Regions from separate parts of the Pseudoalteromonas agarivorans genome, predicted to be linked through region 1. Evidence: riboswitches for the same ligand, from Rfam matches in the RefSeq annotation. Region 1 holds a riboswitch; the other holds the start of a gene.
What was found. Region 1 has a riboswitch for cobalamin ahead of NQT65_RS06360 (TonB-dependent receptor domain-containing protein). Riboswitches for the same ligand answer to the same signal wherever they lie in the genome.

Region 1 (3,423 bases):
GATACTTACCCGCTAGGTTCCAAAGTGTATACGATCCTAGGCGCGTTACTGCCCCCTCGCGATCACTGCGGTATTGCATATTAATGCGAGCATCAAAATCACCAAATTGCTTTGCGATTTCCCAATTAACAGTGCGCTTGGCAACATTGCGTAGCTCATCACCGGTTTGTTTGTTTTCGGCACTTAAGTATGCAAAATTAAAGTGGCTATCAAACCCTAAAATTTGTTGTGTAAGGCTAAACTCAACCCCTTCATAGCGAGCTTCGTTTATATTAGCTAACGCAAAGTTTTCATCGTAATCAATTTTATCTTCGATGTCGTTTCTAAAAATTGCAAAATCGACTTGTGTACTGTCAAAATTAACATTTACACCAAGCTCGCGGTTTATTGATTTTTCAGGTTGGAGATCTGGATTACCAAAATTTGGGTAGTATAAATCGTTAAATGTTGGCGCTTTAAAACCTGTGCTTTGACTAATTCTAAATGTTGAATTTTCAGATAAATGATAACCAGCCGCCGCAGTATAGGTTGTTTCATCACCAAACTGTTCATCGTCGTCTTGACGAAGAGTTAAATTGGCAAGCACAGTGTCGGTGCCGTAATAAGCCCCAACAAACACTGCCAATACATCGCGGCTATCCTCATCAAATGCTTGCGAGCTGTGCGATACATCATCGTTATACCAATTAACGCCGCCGCTAATATTAAGCGCATTTGTTAAGCGGTATTGGCCGCTGTAATCTACTTGCGAGCGTTTAGTAATAAACGTACTGGTTATTGGCCCGCCGGTAAAAAAGTCCACATATGTACTGTCAGAATCATCGGTTGCAAAAGCAACATCTATAGCATGAGATTGGTTAGTGTAGTTTTTGCTCCACTTCGCCGACAGTTGATAGTTTTTAAAATCCCCTCTTTCAACCGTGCTCGTTGCAGGGCTAAAGCTGCTATCGTAATCCGCGTAGCCTTCGCTGTACTGGCCTAGTAGCTTAAAGTTACCGTAGTGTGCATCTGCATAGTTTACTTTAAAGCCTACGTTTTTATTTTCATAGCTGTCGTCATCAGGCGCTATACCTTGTAATGCATCAAAACCATCGGTTTTTTCAAAGCCTGCATTAAATGCGCTAACAACTTCATCTGATTTTACTGAACCTGCAAGCTGATAGTTTTGATAAGCGTTAGAGCCAAATGTGGCATCAAGTGATACATTGCTCGCTTCACGCGTTATTATATTAATAACCCCAGCTAATGCATCTGAGCCATACACAGCTGCACGCGAGCCTTTTATGATCTCTATTCGCTCAATACTATTTAGCGGCACGTTACTTAATGCTTTTTGTCCTAGTGTGGCTGAGCCCGTGCGTACACCATCAATTAAAATTAGCGTATCGCCAGAACCTGTACCACGTAAAGACACGCCCGACGTTTGGCCAAAACCACCATTAGGGTTAATTTGAAAACCCACCTGTGTGCTTAGTAAGGTTGGTAAATCGCGTACATTGCTTGCATCTATTTCGGCGCGTTCAATTACATTAACGCTCGCTAATACATTATTTATTGATTGTTCAAATTTATTAGCGGTAACAGTGATTTTTTCAATTGGGCTTTGTGCAGCAGATACAGAAAAAGACAGCGCAGCCGAGATAGCAACGCCAAGAGTTGTTTTATTTAGCATGATGTTCCCTATCTTTGCCCACCGCAAAGATTTAAGTAAGTAAGATTACTTCAAGGCCGGTCTCCGGACTCAGTAAACACATAAATGCGTTAATACTTTACCGTTGCGGGGGCAGTGTTGGGATTGCTTTTATCATAAAGGCGCACCAACTTCCCGATTATCTCGCTGTTAGTTTTAATACTTTAAACCCTGTATTTAGCAACCAGCAAGCACCTTGAAAATAGGCGGTTATTGTGAGCAGTTTGTTTACAAATGTCAACGGACGTCTATATAGCTAAAGGTTAAATTATTCATTCCCAGTAAAGCTGGATGTTACGCCGTATGAACTTAAAAGCGCTGTGATTTTAGGTTTTATTTCAGGCGAATTTAAAAGCTTATCCATTTGTTTTACCGTAATTTTACTGCGCACAGGATTAACTAAAAAATGAGTATCGTATATAGCATCTGGGGTATTACTCTTATAAAGCAGGTTCATATTAAAAATGTTGTTCTTTTTAAAGTATTGATAAGCTATGTTATTTAACACCCCTACATCGGCACGCTTTAATAGCAGCATTTTAACAACGTTAAACTCATCGATTGTTAAACTAACTTGGTGTTCATCACTTAAATATTGTGCATCGGTTTTAAAATCAGCAAAACGATAGGAATACCCCAATACCCCCGCTTTTGTTAAAGCATGTAAGTCATCGAAATAGCTTTGCTTTTGGGTGTTTTGTGCCAGCGTATAGAACTCATTTTTAGCAATAACATAAAAGCTCGTTTCCTGTAAGGCACTTCTTGCTACCTCAGGCACCCATTGCATAGCCATTAAAAATAACATGTCGAATTCCCCCCATTCGACCCACTTTTTGAGCCTTTTTACAGGCAAAGAGTTAAGAGTAAATTTATATTCGCTTTGAGAGTCATTGAGTATTTTTACAAACTCAGGCGCTAACCCTTGCTCTTTTTCGGCATTAATAATAATTGGAAAGTAACCGTCCTCTACCAACACATCTACATTTATTGGCTTGGCAAAACTAAACTTACTGCACGCAATAATAATTATAAAAACAAAAAACTTAAGCATTCAAAGCCTTTAACAGTCGCTATTAAGTAATATTGATATTAAGAATAGCCTAATATACGCAACTGCGTGATAAGCAGGTTTAATAATGCATTTAAATAACGTTAAAAGAATATGGAATAACAGTAGAGTAATTTTACGTAGGTAAAAGGGGTTTAGGCTTGCGAGTAAGTAAAGGCTGTAATTAGGGCGGGGTAAAATGTGTGGCTAATATATTTAATAACCACACATTTAAATTTTCACTTTAAAACACTAAAGACACTTAGCTAATTAATCGCGAAAGTTTTTAAACTGGAAAGGCTGGCCTAAATCTGCAGTGCGAACGACTTGCATAGCGGCTTGTAAATCGTCACGCTTTTTACCCGTTACACGTACTTCTTCACCTTGAATAGCAGCTTGTACTTTTACTTTTGAGTCTTTAATGGCTTTAACTACTTTTTTAGCCATGTCTTTCTCAATGCCTTGTTTAAGTGCAACATTACGAAACACATTTTTACCAGCACGAGTGATGTCTTGCAGCTCCAAGCTTGCTACGTCCATACCACGCTTAGAAATTTTACCTGCTAAAATATCAAACAATTGCATAACTTGTGAGTCAGCTTCTGCTTTTAGTTTAATTGTTTTGTCGTTTAGCTCAATTGATGCGTCAACACCTCTAAAGTCAAAGCGCGTTTCTAGCTCACGG
Region 2 (3,423 bases), on a different contig from region 1:
TTTATCCCCGAGGTACTTGTTGAGTCTCACCTAGAAAAGGGTGAGCTGTTTCATGTAAAAGATGTAGAACATACTTCGCGTGATATTTTTGTGGCCTACCACAGAGACAACGAACAAAAAGAGTTAATAGAAACCCTGATTAACTTATTACCTAAAATAAATGCTTATCAGCCTGTTGATGAACACTAAATACCGACTATGATTTTTAATGAGGTTGAATAGGTACAATTTTGTTTATTAAATATTCATGTCGTTTTGTTTTCAGAATTTAGACACTTTTATTAAAATAAAAAGACAAAAATGTTTCCTTTGTAATATATCTGTCATTTAACGGTGACAAACTGCAGCTGTTTTAAAAATTAGTCTTGTGATTATCGAGGAAATAACATGAATTTTGTAAAATCGAGCTTATGTGTTGCTCTAGTAAGTGGTTTATCTTTTAGCGCGTTTGCAGACGTTGATGTATACGGTAAAGCGAATGTTACTGTGCAATCGTCTGATGATGGCGAAGGGTCTTTCACTGAAATTAAAAGTAATGCATCTCGCTTTGGACTAAAAGGGTCTGAAAAGATTACTGATGGATTAGAAGCGGTTTATAAGTTTGAGTTTCAAGTTGATGTATCTGATGCTGACTCTAAAGGTGATAACGACGACAATATTTCTGCACGTAACCAGTACGTAGGTTTAAAAGGTGCATATGGTCAAGTTGTTGTGGGTCGTAACGATACAGCGCTTAAACAATCGCAAGGTAAATTAGATTTATTTAATGACCTTGAAGGCGATATTAAAAATGTCTTTAAAGGTGAAAACCGCTTAGGTGATTCAATCACTTATACATCTAAAAGCTACGAAGGCTTTAAAGTACTTGCTACATTTATTGCCGAAGATGACGTAGATGCAGATAACGGTTATTCAATGGCGGTTACCTACGGTGACTCTGCACTTAAAAAGAGTGCGGTATACGCCTCGGTTGCAGCCGATAGTGAAGTAAATGGCTACGATGTAGTGCGTGCATCAATTCAAGGTAAAGTAGAGAGCTTTAAATTAGGCGCTATGTACCAAACTCAAGAAAAAGTAGACGGTAGCGCAGAAGCTGACGGCTATTTATTAAACGCAGCCTACAGCATGGGTAAAAACACGTTCAAAGTGCAATACCAAGCAATGGACTTTGATGACAGCGACGACAAAACGGCAGTTTCTGTAGGTGTTGATCATAAGTTTAATAAAAACATTAAAGTATTTGGTTTTTACTCAAGCTTTGATATGGACAACAATGTTGACCAAGACTACGTTGGTCTAGGTATGGAATACAAGTTTTAAGCGTTGCTTAAACACTCCCTTTATTGGCCGCGCTCTAATGAGCGCGGTTTTTTTTGCTTTAAATTATTTACTTACCCGCCCATAATAGACCCTCATTTGGAATGAGGTGAAATTCCTCAACTATTCCCGTAACTGTAATTAGCACCACGCTTTAAGTCAGATACAAATGAGACATATCAATCAGCATGAGAAGTTCTAGATTGGTATACTTTTTTAACGAGCGGGTAAACTCATTTTTATTGATGCACTAGTCTTTTAGCTGTGTGTTAGTGAGTGCACGCTTTCCAAGGACTCACTTTTGCAAACTACATTAGCGCCAAATACACCCTTATTAAACGTTCAAAATGTGTCGTGGGAAGTCGATGATCACGCCATTTTAAACAATATTAATTTACACATAGCTAAGGGTAAGTTTATTGGGTTAATTGGCCCAAATGGGGCGGGTAAGTCGAGCTTACTGCGCTGTTTGTATCGCTTTAATAAACCGACCGCTGGTAACGTTACCTTTAATCAGCAGGATATTTGGCAGCTTAAAAGTGAAGACTACGCAAAATATGTTGCTGTAGTTCTACAAGAAACGCCTGCGCAATTTAACCTAACATTATTTGATGTGGTTGCCCTTGGGCTTACACCTCATAAATCATTATTTAGCGCCACCACCCACAGCGACAAACAAAAAATTACACAGGCAATAAAAACCGTAGGGCTTGATCAACAGTGTAAGCAAAATTTTGAATCGCTTTCGGGGGGCGAAAAGCAACGTGCATTGATTGCCCGCGCTATAGTGCAGCAACCGCAATTACTCATCATGGATGAGCCAACTAGCCATTTAGATGTTAAATACCAAATACAAGTGATGGAACTAGCAAAATCGCTAGGGGTTACTGTGTTTGCCTCATTTCATGATTTAAATTTAGCAGCCGCTATGTGCGATGAGCTGGTGGTTATTAATAAAGGTAAAATAACACATGCAGGCTCGCCTGCGCAGGTACTTAGTGAGGACATGCTAGCGGATGTTTTTGGGGTATGTGCGCGCGTAACTAGCCACCCTCAGCGCACAGAAAATGGCCAAACTATTCCTCATATTACTTACTTTTATGGCTATTAATTAAATGGATATAACAAAAATAAACCAGTGGACAATATTTATAGCAGCCGTGTTAATTGCACTGGGTAGCCTTTTTAGCGCACTGAGTTTTGGCGCCGCAGATACGCCGTTAAGTGATGTGCTCACAGGGATTTTATCAGCAGGGGAGGGCTCGTTTAACGCGCGTATTATTTATGAGCTTAGGTTACCTCGTACCTTACTTGCCTTTATGGCGGGGGCAGGTTTGGCTATTGCAGGGCTTATTTTACAAACGGTTACCCGTAACCCGCTCGCTGATCCGTATTTATTTGGCATATCGTCAGGCGCATCGTTTGGGGTAGTACTGCTTATGGCTGTTGCGGGTATTAGTGCAGGGTTTATGCTATCGGCTGCTGCCTTATTAGGGAGCTTTTTAGCAATGGGCTTATTGATACTTATTGCTGGGCGGCAAAAAAGGTCGCAAGTAGAGTCTATGTTACTAGCGGGAGTGGCACTGTCGTTTTTATTTAGCGCATTTACAAGTTTATTGCTGTATTGGAGTGACCCGCAAGCAGTGGCTGGTATTTTATTTTGGACGTTAGGCAGCTTTGCCCGCGCACAATGGGCCACGTTATGGTTGCCATGCGTGGTTATAGTGGTGTGTATTAGCTTTATGCTGAGCTTTAAAAGGCAGTTAAATGCGCTGCTTCTTGGCGATGAAAGCGCGATAACGCTTGGGGTCCGTGTGCACCGTTTTAGAATTTTAATGCTGGTATTGAGCTCGTTAATAACGGCCGTGCTGGTGGCCCTATGTGGCGGTATTGGTTTTGTAGGTTTAATGGTGCCGCACATAGTGCGCTTTTTTATATCTCAGGGCAGTACTGCTGGCTTACTAATTACCAGCTTAGTGGGCGGCACGTTTATGGTGTGGGTTGACGTGCTTTCGCGCTCATTACTTAAAAACCAAGAGCTCCCTGTAGGGGTAATTACAGCAGCCATGGGTAGCGTATTTTTCTTAAGCTTACTCTTTTTTAGAA

Region 2: it holds a riboswitch for cobalamin, as region 1 does, so the genes downstream of both, NQT65_RS12485 (ABC transporter ATP-binding protein) here and NQT65_RS06360 (TonB-dependent receptor domain-containing protein) in region 1, are expected to answer to the same signal.

Annotation. Positions count from the first base shown of each region.
Region 1 covers NZ_JANIGJ010000002.1:443,135-446,557, forward strand. Annotated here, with positions in the region: gene NQT65_RS06360 (TonB-dependent receptor domain-containing protein) at 1-1,672, opposite strand, end outside; cobalamin riboswitch at 1,722-1,891, opposite strand; gene NQT65_RS06365 (transporter substrate-binding domain-containing protein) at 1,959-2,741, opposite strand; gene NQT65_RS06370 (YajQ family cyclic di-GMP-binding protein) at 3,009-3,423, opposite strand, start outside.
Region 2 covers NZ_JANIGJ010000006.1:189,917-193,339, reverse strand. Annotated here, with positions in the region: gene NQT65_RS12495 (LysR family transcriptional regulator) at 1-189, shown strand, start outside; gene NQT65_RS12490 (porin) at 388-1,320, shown strand; cobalamin riboswitch at 1,419-1,550, shown strand; gene NQT65_RS12485 (ABC transporter ATP-binding protein) at 1,619-2,428, shown strand; gene NQT65_RS12480 (FecCD family ABC transporter permease) at 2,433-3,423, shown strand, end outside.